2 regions of the Laceyella tengchongensis genome follow, and region 2 is predicted to be linked to the other one. Evidence: a T-box and tRNA genes for the amino acid it is inferred to sense, from the RefSeq annotation. Region 2 holds a T-box; the other holds one or more tRNA genes.
The links. A T-box is a leader RNA that pairs with one kind of tRNA and senses whether it is charged. The one in region 2 lies ahead of QQZ12_RS03590 (valine--tRNA ligase), so its partner is inferred to be a tRNA-Val.
Positions count from the first base shown of each region.

Region 1: it has a tRNA-Val gene. The T-box ahead of QQZ12_RS03590 (valine--tRNA ligase) is inferred to sense a tRNA for this amino acid. The anticodon was not compared.

Region 1 covers NZ_FXTU01000012.1:26,756-32,857, reverse strand. The annotation lists gene QQZ12_RS15975 (ThiF family adenylyltransferase) at 1-953, opposite strand, end outside; gene QQZ12_RS15970 (hypothetical protein) at 1,066-1,389, shown strand; gene QQZ12_RS15965 (Bax inhibitor-1/YccA family protein) at 1,608-2,309, shown strand; tRNA gene QQZ12_RS15960 (tRNA-Asn) at 2,581-2,655, shown strand; tRNA gene QQZ12_RS15955 (tRNA-Ser) at 2,660-2,752, shown strand; tRNA gene QQZ12_RS15950 (tRNA-Glu) at 2,765-2,841, shown strand; tRNA gene QQZ12_RS15945 (tRNA-Val) at 2,846-2,921, shown strand; tRNA gene QQZ12_RS15940 (tRNA-Asp) at 2,930-3,006, shown strand; tRNA gene QQZ12_RS15935 (tRNA-His) at 3,016-3,091, shown strand; tRNA gene QQZ12_RS15930 (tRNA-Gln) at 3,095-3,169, shown strand; tRNA gene QQZ12_RS15925 (tRNA-Lys) at 3,180-3,255, shown strand; gene QQZ12_RS15920 (SgrR family transcriptional regulator) at 3,469-3,963, shown strand; gene QQZ12_RS15915 (glycerophosphodiester phosphodiesterase family protein) at 4,057-5,037, opposite strand; gene QQZ12_RS15910 (glycosyl hydrolase family 18 protein) at 5,266-6,102, opposite strand, start outside.
Region 2 covers NZ_FXTU01000001.1:737,731-743,832, reverse strand. The annotation lists gene QQZ12_RS03595 (bifunctional folylpolyglutamate synthase/dihydrofolate synthase) at 1-1,271, opposite strand, end outside; gene QQZ12_RS03590 (valine--tRNA ligase) at 1,395-4,052, opposite strand; T-box leader at 4,101-4,339, opposite strand; gene QQZ12_RS03585 (hypothetical protein) at 4,465-4,623, opposite strand; gene QQZ12_RS03580 (phosphotransferase) at 4,966-6,033, opposite strand; gene QQZ12_RS03575 (LysM peptidoglycan-binding domain-containing protein) at 6,058-6,102, opposite strand, start outside.

The DNA of each region.
Region 1 (6,102 bases), on a different contig from region 2:
AACACGGCTAGGCGGTGTTGTTCATCAATCTGCACCCTTAGCATAAAGGGGTTGCGTTCCGTTTCCCCGACATGGCGTAGGCGTTCAGCCAAGCTGTCCAAATCTAACTTCACTTGACCCAAGGAGATTTGAACGGATTGGCGTCCGCACATGGAGATTTCTTGCGCCTCTTTTTCCACCGGATCGAGATAATCCCATTGTCGCTTGGCACAACAGGGGCATTGGTCGTTTTTTTGCGCTGACACCTGAAGCGCCTGGGCCTGATTGTGCCACAAATCGATATGACGCATCCGCGTTTCCAAGGCTTCCTCTGCCCCACATAGTAGCTTTAGGGCTTCTGTCGCTTGGTAAGCGGCGATGACATGGATGATTGGGCCGATCACCCCGGCCGTGTCGCATGTTTCTGTGGTACCGGGCGCGGGGGCATCCGGAAACAAACAGCGCAAGCAGGGGGTCACCCCAGGACGGATCGTGTAACTCATGCCGCGCGCACTCACGGCACCGCCATAAATCCAAGGGACGCCATGCTTGACACTAAAATCGTTCACCAGATAGCGTACCTGGAAGTTATCTGAGCCGTCCAAGATCAGATCGACTCCGGATAACAATGACTCTGCGTTTTTCCATGTCAGATCAGTGACGTGGGCTTCCAGAGTCAGCGTGGAGTTAATCGCCCGCAATTTGCGTTCGGCGGCGACGGCTTTGGGCATGAAGTTTTGGGCATCTGCTTCGTCAAACAGCATTTGCCGTTGCAGATTGCTCTCTTCAACGAAGTCGCGGTCAATCAGGCGCAACATGCCCACTCCGGCGCGAGCCATATGGTTGGCCAAGGCTGTGCCCAGAGCCCCCAAGCCGACAATCGCTACCCGGGCCCGTCCCAACTTTTCCTGGCCGCTCGGGCCGATGGGGGCGAACAAAATTTGGCGCGAATAACGGTTCATGTCTATGTTCATCAGTGAGTACGCCTCCTTCAACCCAAATTATAGCGGATTTTGAAAGCTGGCGGATGTGGAATGAATTTCTGGCTTGTGGGGAAGGGTTAAAGGATGAGGAGGTAGGGAGCAAATGGAAAAAAAGACGTACTACGTGACTGTTGATATCGGGCCGCGAGCGGGCGAGATCCGGGAAACTCTCGATGTGAATGACCCTAATTACGATTTTGAAATTGAAGCGACACCGGAAGAGATTAATCGTTTGGAGCAGATGTTCAACCAGGTGGAAGACACCGATTTTTCTACATTTGTGTTGGCGCATATCCCTTTTTTGGATAATGAACGGAAAGAAAATGTGACCGAAGACAAACAAATTGAGAAGATCTACCGCACCATTTATGAATTGGGGACGCCGGAAACCAAAGAGCGGATGCGGAGCGCCGGGTTAGTGCGTTGACATCTAGGTGGCCGGTTGCAAGCGTATATCAGCAACTTTCGAAATTACTTATAAGCAAAAGATCGAAAATTAGCATCGAAAGCGGTTTCGACCACTTTGCCTAAGCGGGTTCCCCTTCGCAAGCGAACATGCTTTTTGATATACTTAGGCTGTGCATGCTTCTGGTTTTGGGAGCTGGGCACTAAAAAATAAAAAGTATGTTCGGAGGGAACGTACCGATGAATCAAACGCAGTTTAACAACGGTGCAGGTAGCGCTGTCGCCTCGCGGACAAACACCATGCTACCTCGCGTGTTTTTGTTGATGTTCATGGGTTTGACCATGACCGCCATCATCGCGTATGTATTGGGAACAAATCAAGATGTGGTTCAATCGCTCCTGCAAAACTCGGGGATCTTCTGGGGGATCTGGGTTGTGCAATTGGTATTGGTGATCGGATTGTCGGCCTTGATTCACCGCATCCCAGCCTTTGTGGCCAATATCGCCTTTTTCGTGTATGCAGCGGTAACTGGAGTCAGCTTTTCGGTACTGATGGTGTTTTTCAGCTTGGATAGCATCGCTGGGGCGTTTTTCATCGCCGCGGGCATGTTTGGCATCAGCGCATTGGTTGGTTATACCACGAAGATGGACCTATCCAAGATTGGCTTTTTGGCGCTAATGTTGGTGTTGGGCCTGATTTTGGCATCGCTGGTCAACATCTTCTTCCTGAAGAGCAGCATGATCGAATTGATCATCTCTTATGCTATGGTGATCTTGTTCACGATTGTCACTGCATTTGATATGCAGACCATCAAGCACATGAGCGAGATGGACATGGACGAAGAAAACGTAAACAAGTATGCGATCTATGGCGCGTTGATGTTGTACATCGACTTCATCATGATCTTCAGAAACTTGCTTACCATTTTGAACGATGATTAATATGCGGCCCCCTGCAAGCCCTTGTAGGGGGAGTTTTTGTATGGCAAAAAGGATTCCACTCGTAGGGGCACTATGCCAATTAAAGCATAAAATTTTTTAAAGAACTTTGGTGCAAAAGCTCTTGACTCCGGTTGTTCTCCATGTTAAATTATTAATTGTCACTGCTCCCTGATGCAGTGGAAACAGAGAAAAACAAAGAACCATAAAAAGTTCTTGCAAATTGAAATCAAATGCGATATAATAAATCACGTCGCTGATAATTTTAAAATATTCCTCAGTAGCTCAATGGCAGAGCAACCGGCTGTTAACCGGTAGGTTGTAGGTTCGAGTCCTACCTGAGGAGCCAACGCGGAGAGATACTCAAGAGGCCGAAGAGGACGGTTTGCTAAACCGTTAGGGGGCTACTAAGCCCCGCGAGGGTTCGAATCCCTCTCTCTCCGCCATTTATATGCCTTGGCCCGTTGGTGAAGCGGTTTAACACACTAGCCTTTCACGCTAGCATGCAGGGGTTCGAATCCCCTACGGGTCACCAATATGGACGCTTAGCTCAGCTGGGAGAGCATCTGCCTTACAAGCAGAGGGTCGGCGGTTCGATCCCGTCAGCGTCCACCATATTTTGTGGAGCTGTGGTGTAGAGGCCTAACATGCCTGCCTGTCACGCAGGAGATCGCGGGTTCGAATCCCGTCAGCTCCGCCATTTTTCTTGGCGGCCGTGGCGAAGTGGTTAACGCACCGGATTGTGGCTCCGGCATTCGAGGGTTCGATTCCCTCCGGTCGCCCCACTTTGGGGGATAGCCAAGCGGTAAGGCAACGGACTTTGACTCCGTCATGCGTAGGTTCGATCCCTACTCCCCCAGCCATTTTTTTTGCGAGCCATTAGCTCAGTTGGTAGAGCACCTGACTTTTAATCAGGGTGTCGAAGGTTCGAGTCCTTCATGGCTCACCACAACACATTGTGCAGTTGGGCATAACTGCATGCAGACAGGGGTTCAAAATGGGAACGCCTTTTTTTATGCCCATCAACGCCTTATTGTCGGGTTCCGACAGTGGGGCGTTTTTTTTGAATAGATCCTTTGGTGTGCCGAGTCTTTATGCGTAGGTCATAACGATCAGTGTTGCATCATCCACTGTCGAATGGTAGGGATTGCGGGGTGATTTTGTGAAAACGGCGGAGCATTATTTGGAATTGAGGTATCGGCTACGGAATGTGGCCAATCATTGCTCCATCTATGTCAGTTTGGATGAATTGGCGTCCATTCTCTATTGTTCTACACGGAATGTAAAACGCATCCTTAGCAATATGCAAGAAGACGGGCTGATCTATTGGAAGCCGGGGGGCGGTCGTGGGCACCGATCCAAACTGCTGTTCAGGTGTTCGTTGGAAGAAGCGCTAACCACCCATATTGATGCTTTGTTGCATCGGGGAGCATTTAAAGAAGCGATTCGTTGGCTTAAACGGGAAGGCATTCCCGCCCGGGTGCGGGAGCGTTGTTATCGCGAAGTGTTAGCGGCGCTGAGCTTTCCACGCATCCATGTTAGGGAGGTAGAAGGACTGGACCGAACATGGCCATCGGGCATTGCGCCGGCGATGGTTTCCACGAATACGGGAAGGTGGCTGTTTGTGGATGGTCGTGACGGCGATAATAGAAAATAAAAAAAGAGAAAGCCCGGCACTGGTCTGCCGGGCTTTTTGTGTCTAATTTCCTTTAGATACCCAGCTCCCCTGGACAACGTGATGGTGGAAATATCACTGCGTCTGCCGCTGGATGAGTGGGGCGATGCGGTCGATGCGGTTGGTCCAGATGCCACCTGCGTAGTTTTCTGGCAAATGGTTGAGGTCTTCGGCGGTGTCAAAACCGGCGGAAAAACCACCACCATCCCGGACGAGAATGGTTCGTGTGCCCGCCTCGTTCATCCGGGCTAAGAAACGGTGGGGCCAACCCCACAACCATGGCGCGGCGTAATCGGGAACATGGAGTTGCGTGTGTTTGCATGCGTCTGGTACGACACCGGTCCAACCGATGGCCATGTAAGGAAGCAGACATTTTTTCAGTGAGGCTTTGGACATGGTGCGCAGATGGGGAAGTTGCCGTTCCAGAGCGGCGATGGGTTCATCCCCACCATATACGGTGATCCGGGACAAGCGGTCAGTGGGCAAGGCGGCGAGCCGACGGGCTAGCTGAGTTCCTTCCGCAGGGTCGTTGCTCTTCACATGTATCAGCAACTCCTGCTTGGGAAACGCAGCTAGCACTTCGTCAAGCGAAGGCATTAGCCCCACTCCTTTGCCGCGGAATGGAAACGTTTTGCCGCCGTCAGCGGTGTATCCGTAACCGATATCCAACTTCTTCAGTTCAGACAGAGTATACTCACGCGTCACACCAGTAGCATTTGTCCGGCAATCGAGTGTCCAGTCATGAAAAACAGCAAACTGGCCATCTTTGGTGGGGTGAACATCCAATTCCACCATATCGGCTCCGGCGGCAAACGCCGCTCGCATGGATGGGAGCGTATTTTCGAGGTAGGGGTGTTCAGGTGGATGAATTCGCTCCGCTGTGCAAGTGTCATTGGTCAGCCCCGTCATGTCGAATGTTTGCCCAAGTCCCCGGTGCGCCAGCAACATGGGTTTTTGAGCGGGTGGGTTGGTGAAGAGCGAGCTGTTGTTGAAATATACGAAAACGATCAAGCCCAGCACCACCCAGAATCGCTTTTTTTTGAATAGTCGCTTCATCTTTGGTAGCCCTCCATTTCGCGGTAATCTATTAAATGGAGCAATATGATTGCGGTGTGGAATGAATGTTTTCACTTCCCATTTTACTGGCGGAGGGGGAAAGAAAAAGGGAATTTCAGACGTTCTATGTCCCCGTTTTTGCGCGCTAGAGGCCTAGAGGAGCGACATCAGGGTGGAGGGGACAAAAAAAGCGGCTGTTCTACGTCCAGCCGCCTAGTTGTTATTTATTTATTTTAGGTCGTTGTACAATTTGTTGAGCAATGTTTGGTTGCGGTCACTTGACAACTCCCAGAACATGGCACCAGCCAAGCCTTTGGATTTGAGGTAAGCGGTTTTGTGGCCGAAGGATTCCGCATCATCATAGGAAATGAACACCTTGTTGGTCGGATTGTACAGATAGGGCACTTTGGAGACCGAATTCCAGTAGCGGGTGTAACCGTTTTTATTGATATAGTTGTTTTCTAGGTCAGAGAAGTCCAACACGCCATTTTCCCATGTTCCTTGGGAAGGGCCATTACAGGTTTGGAATTGGCCGTTGTTGGTAGCAGGGCAATCTTTCCAACCACGCCCGTAGAATGGCATGCCCAGCACCAATTTGGAGGCGGGAACACCTTTATTCAGGAAGCCGTTTACAGCAGCGTCAATATTGTAAGTGTCGCGCTTTGGATGGGGATCACTGGGGTCCGCATAGAGCGGAGCATTATGTCCATTGGCGTTTTCCCACGCGCCACGGAAATCATAGGTCATGATGTTGATCCAATCAACATAGTTTTTCACTTTGTCCATTTCAGTATTGTCGTTGTAGTAGCTGGGGCTGGCGCCTGCAGCGATGGTCAAAAAATAATGTTTGCCATCAGCTTGTCCGGCCGCGTCCAGTTTTTCCCGCACTTTTGCAAGGAGCAAGGTAAAGTTTTGCTTATCCTCGGGACGTCCGGGATTTAAACCGCCGCCCACGGGGTACTCCCAGTCAAGATCCACGCCGTCAAAACCGTATTGTCTGATGAAACGGACCGCGCTGTCGGCGAAGCGGGTGCGCGATGCATCAGTGAGGGCTGCATCGGAGAA
Region 2 (6,102 bases):
ACACCCAGATCGCGTTCACCCAACTCAGCCCGTAACAACGCCAGCGCCTTTTGCACAGAGGATGCACTTGACACCGACGCGGACGGATGCAGACGCCGTGCCACTTCGGCCAATTCGCGTCCCGTCATGGAGCGCGGTTGATCAGCCACTTGCGTGGTGATCACATGGTCGGCCACGTCCAACAAGGGTGCCAACATATCCTCCACCCGTTTGTCATTCATCATCGCCAAGATCAACACAAGGCGATCATAAGTATAGTGGTCACGAAGTGCGTTGACCAATGAGTGAACCCCGTCGACGTTGTGTGCACCATCCAATAAGATGCGCGGATATTCACTCACTTGTTCCAACCGGCCCGGCCAATGAACAGAAGCCAAACCGCGTTGAATATGTTCATCTTCAATTACCGTGGCATAGGCTTGGCGCAACACATCCAGCGTCATCAAGGCTGTGCCTGCGTTTTTCAGCTGGTGTTCCCCCATTAGGGACACATTGGCCGAAAGCCGACGATAAACATTGGAAAAAGTAAACGCTTGTCCTGTCTCCGCCGTCTGTTCTGCTGGCTCTATCCGATAATCGCGGCCCACTTGGTAAACCTTGCAGTTTTTCAATTGTGCCGCTTCATGAATCACAGCTTGCACTTCCGCCCGTCCCGCACCGCACACGACAGGTACCCCCGCCTTGATGATGCCCGCTTTTTCCTGCGCGATGTCCGCGAGGGATTCCCCCAACCACGCTTGGTGATCCAAACCAACCTCGGTGATCACCGAAACCAGCGGATAGCAGACATTGGTGGAATCGAGGCGGCCGCCAAGGCCGGTTTCCCACACCACAAACCAAGGAACGGCATCCTTAGCAAAGTATAAAATCGCCACAAGCGTCCAAAATTCAAACGGAGTGAGCGGGCCAGGCCCTTCCGTTCTAATCTCTTCCGCCAATGGACGCAACTGATTGGACCAATGCACGAACGCCTCATCGGAGATCGGGTTCCCATCCACTTGAATCCGTTCGCGCCATGAAAGGATATAGGGGGAAACAAACAAACCAGTCGAATATCCCGCTTCCTTAAGCACCGATGCAATCATCGCCGCAGTCGACCCTTTGCCATTCGTGCCAGCGATATGAATAAATTTGCATCTTCTCTCTGGATGGCCCAGCCGCTCAAGCACCCACTCCATCCGCTCTAAACCGGGCTGGATCGCTTGCGCACAAGTTTGTTCCATCCAGTCGAACACATCACTTGGTACAGCAAATGAAGTCATTCGATCCATGACCTTCTTCCCCTTCGTTAAACAATAAAAAAACTACCTCTGTACATTTTGCATTTAAAAGGACGCTCCGTCAACAATACGGGACGGGAGGAATCTTTGGTCGTTCCTCCCGTCAACCGCCTTTTATGAACCTTTGATCTCCTGAATCCGTGCCAACACTTTCTCGCGTTTTTCCTTGTACTCTTCCCCTTTTTGCCGTTCCGCTTCCACCACATGTTCAGGTGCTTTGGCGACAAATCCCGGATTGGACAATTTCTTTTCAACGCGTTCTACTTCGGCGTTTAACTTTTTCAACTCCGCCTCCAAGCGTTTCACCGTCTGTTCCACATCAACCAGCCCCGCGAGCGGCAAGAACAGCTCAGCACCGGTCACTACCGCAGCCATCGATTTGTCGGGTCGCGCCAATGCAGGATCGATGGTCAATTGGTTCACTCCGCACAAACGCTTGATAGCCGCTTCGTTCCGTTCAAACGCCTGCCGGGTTTCCCCATCAGGACGCACCATCAATGACACTTGATGCTTAGGAGGTACTTCCATTTCAGCACGGATGTTGCGCACCGCACGGATCGTTTCGATTAACACTTGCATTTCATGAACCGCTTCTGGCGCGTCAAACGCTTCATTTACCTGAGGCCAAGCGGAAACGGTGATGCTTTCCCCTTCCACCGGCAGATGCTGCCAAATCTCTTCCGTGATGAAAGGCATCATCGGATGCAACAACCGCAACGCTTGATCCAGCACATGGGTCAGCACCGAGCGGGTCACGCGTTTGGCTTCTTCATCTTCTCCATACAGCGGTAGCTTGGCAAATTCAATGTACCAGTCGCACAGTTCATCCCAAATGAAGTTGTAGATCACACGTCCCACTTCGCCAAATTCGTACCGTTCCAACAGGCGAGTGGCGTCTTTCACTGTCTCGTTGAGTCGGTGCAAAATCCATTTGTCGGCGATGGAGAACGGCCCTTTGAGTTCCAGTTCTTCAGCCGACACCCCTTCCAAGTGCATGAGCGCAAACCGGGACGCATTCCAGATCTTGTTGGCGAAGTTGCGCGCCGCCTCCACCCGTTCAAAACGGAAGCGGAGGTCATTCCCCGGAGTACAACCAGTTGACAGCATATAGCGCATCGCATCTGCGCCATACTGGTCGATCACTTCCATCGGGTCAACGCCGTTCCCCAGAGACTTGGACATCTTTCTGCCTTCCGCATCGCGAACCAAACCGTTCATCAGCACATCTTTAAATGGAATCTGATCAGTGAATTCCAACGCCGTAAAGATCATGCGCGCTACCCAGAAGTAGATGATGTCATAACCTGTCACCAAAACATCCGTGGGGAAATAACGCTTGAGGTCGTCCGTTTGCTCAGGCCAACCCAGCGTGGAGAAAGGCCACAATGCCGAGCTAAACCATGTGTCAAGCACATCCTCGTCTTGGCGCAATGCGTTGCTTTGGCAATGCGGACAAGTGGTCGGTTCCTCTCTAGCCACAGTCATTTCACCACACTCGTCGCAATACCACGCCGGGATGCGATGCCCCCACCACAATTGGCGCGAGATGCACCAATCGCGCACGTTTTCAATCCAATTCAAGTAGATTTTCTCAAAGCGGTCAGGCACAAACTTTACGCCTTTCCCCTGTGTTTGCGCGTTGATGGCCCGTTCGGCGAGAGGCTTCATGGAAACGAACCATTGCGTGGACAGATACGGTTCGACTACGACTCCCGTCCGTTCACTGTGACCCACCGAGTGGACATGCTCCTCGATTTCAATCAACAAACCCGCCGCTTCCAAGTCTTTGACGATCTGTTTGCGGCATTCAAAGCGATCCATGCCTTGGTATTTCCCAGCCAACTCATTCATCCGACCCTCTTCATTCATCACGAGGATTTGCGGCAATTGATGGCGTTGCCCCATCTCAAAGTCGTTCGGGTCATGAGCCGGCGTGATCTTCACTGCTCCGCTACCGAATTCCGGGTCAACATACGCATCGGCGATAATCGGAATCTCCCGCTCCACGAACGGCAAGATAACTGTTTTGCCGATAAGCCCTTGATACCGCTCATCATCGGGGTGAACGGCCACCGCCACGTCACCCAACATCGTTTCGGGACGCGTTGTCGCTACTCGGATGTAGCCTGAACCATCTTTGAGCGGATATTTTAAGTGATACAACGCGCCTTTAACTTCTTTATGGATTACTTCAATATCAGACAAAGCCGTGCGAGCTTTGGGGTCCCAGTTGATGATATATTTGCCGCGATAAATGAGCCCCTTCTCATACAAGCGCACAAACACTTCTCTCACGGCGGCGGATAACCCTTCGTCCAATGTGAACCGCTCACGGCTGTAATCCAAGCTCAACCCCAATTTGCGCCACTGGTCGGCGATGTTCTGGGCGTATTCATCTTTCCATTTCCACACTTCCGCCAAGAATTTTTCCCGACCCAAGTCGTGTCGGCTGATCCCTTGCTCCCGCAACTTCGCCTCGACCCGCGCCTGGGTGGCGATGCCAGCGTGGTCCATTCCTGGCAACCACAGGGCGTCATACCCGCTCATCCGTTTGAAACGAATTAAGATATCCTGTAGTGTTACGTTCAGCGCATGGCCAATGTGTAGCTTGCCGGTGACGTTTGGCGGGGGAATGACAATCGTAAACGGCTGTTTGCTTTGGTCTTTCCCCGCTTCGAAAAACTTCCCTTCAATCCAATAGTTGTACCATTTCGTTTCCGCCTGTTTCGGGTCGTAGGCGGATGGCAAATTGCTTTTCACTGGTTCACCCATCTTACATCCTCCTCACTGTTAGACAAAATAAAAAACCTTCCGTCCCATGCAAAGGACGAAAGGTTGTTTCGCGGTACCACCTTTGTTCACCGAACCCAACTAGTCAGTTCAGTGCACTCTAGGGCCAGGTATCGGTTGGCGCCGGAACATCTTACACAGCAACACCCTTCAGATGTTCAGCTCAAGGGCGACGTTCAACGGTGTAACCTGAAGAAGCCTTCCAGCCGTGGGCTCCTCTCTCTGACAGGCTCTCTATCCCGCCTACTCTTCCCTTTCATAGCTTAATTAATCATTTATTGATTGTTTTATTATATTACAACCTTTGAATGTGAGAGTCAAACAAACGCCCAAACAAAATAAAAACGGCGATGGAGATCGCCAATGAATCATATGAGTCCAGTCCTGCCATATATCAGCGAACACCAAACGTTTGTCTGATGTGATCATACATCGCCTGAGGATCGGCCAAGAAGGTCATCAACAATACTGTCACCAGCATCAGAATACTGAGAAACACCAAAAACAAAACACCGCGATATGCTTTTTTCACCATGGTTTTTACCATACTCAACTTGAAAATCCCCTTCCTGTCAGCATCCGCTTTTGGTCCCTATAACATATTCCTATTCTCCACGTTTCGTTCACTTCTGTCTAGTCTTTCTCCCAAATCTCCAAAAAAACAAGCAACCACGCAACCTGTGGCATATAATTTGGTCATAAGCAACTTTTTTTCATTGGGCAACAAAAGATGAGGGGACGCTTGTCCCTTACCCTTTCTATACCATCTTCTATGTAAGTGAGGAGATCCTTGATGTTGGAAGTGATCTTATGGGTGCTTGCCCTTAGTTTACCATTAAAAGCCCTGCACAAACTTTTACAAAAAATAAAAAACCGGGGATAACCCCGATTCAAACTAGCGATAATTTGCCCTTTTCCTTTTCTTCTTGCGTCCGGGTTGGTGAGAGGCGACCTGGACTTTTTCCCGCTCTTCTTTTTTCTTTTTGGACGGCCACAAACTTTTCACCAGCTCCTGCATTTGTTCATGCTGGCTGATCTCGCGCTCGAAACGCTTGGTGAATTGCGGCTCTACCATGGCGGTACGCGGTTTGTCGAAATACCGCCCTAGTGTTTTCAATATTCGCTCGGGGTATGACAAATACAAGGCCAACAACCGTTTCTCTTTGGGCTCTAACTTCCACACCCGTTCATAAGCCTCAAACAGCTTGAACGGATCTGCCTCATCATGGAGCGAAAAACGCTGGATGGCGAGGGCTACATCACGGGCTGGCGTATCTACTTGCGCGTGGTCAAAATCAATCAGATACACTTGCTCCTCGTCCTGTACCACATTGCTGGGATGAACCCTGCCATGGCAGAGAACGGCGCGCGGCAAGGAGGCGTTCTCACTTTCGCGGTAGCGTTCCAATCCCCGGATGGCAAATTGGAAGCTACGGTCCAGCTGTTCTTTGGCGCTTGCGAAGGCCTGTTCAAATGGGGAGATGAATTCGCGATCCTTCCCGTGTTTCGCATATTGTTCCAACATCTCCATCTTGCGCTTCCAAGACTCGATGTCTTCTTGCCGGATGGACGGCGCCAACTCATCCAATTTTTTGCAACCTGGTTCCGTCGCCTGATGCAAACGGGCTAAAGCCCCCATCGCTTCCTCAGATGACCAGCGCTTTCCATCTGGGACAGACCGCCGCTTCCAAGGAACCATATACCAACAGGTGCCTTCCACTTCGGCCACTGGCTCCCCTTGTTTGGTCTCCATCCAAGGCAACAGATGGTTACACCCCGATTGAATTGCCTCATTCAACAGTTGGTGCAAGAGGTACAATTTTTCACGTGGGGCTCTGGAACACTTCAGCGCATATTCCCCTTCAGGCAAAGCCAGGTAGATCACGCTACCCACTTTTTCCATATACGCATCTTCATAACCGTATTGCCGCAACACTTCCCACACTAAAGCTGATCGGTCCACTGCCACTCCCCCTTTCCGTGGGCATCAACGCTTTTTGCCGTGCCAACCAAACGCAGAAATCTCTGCATG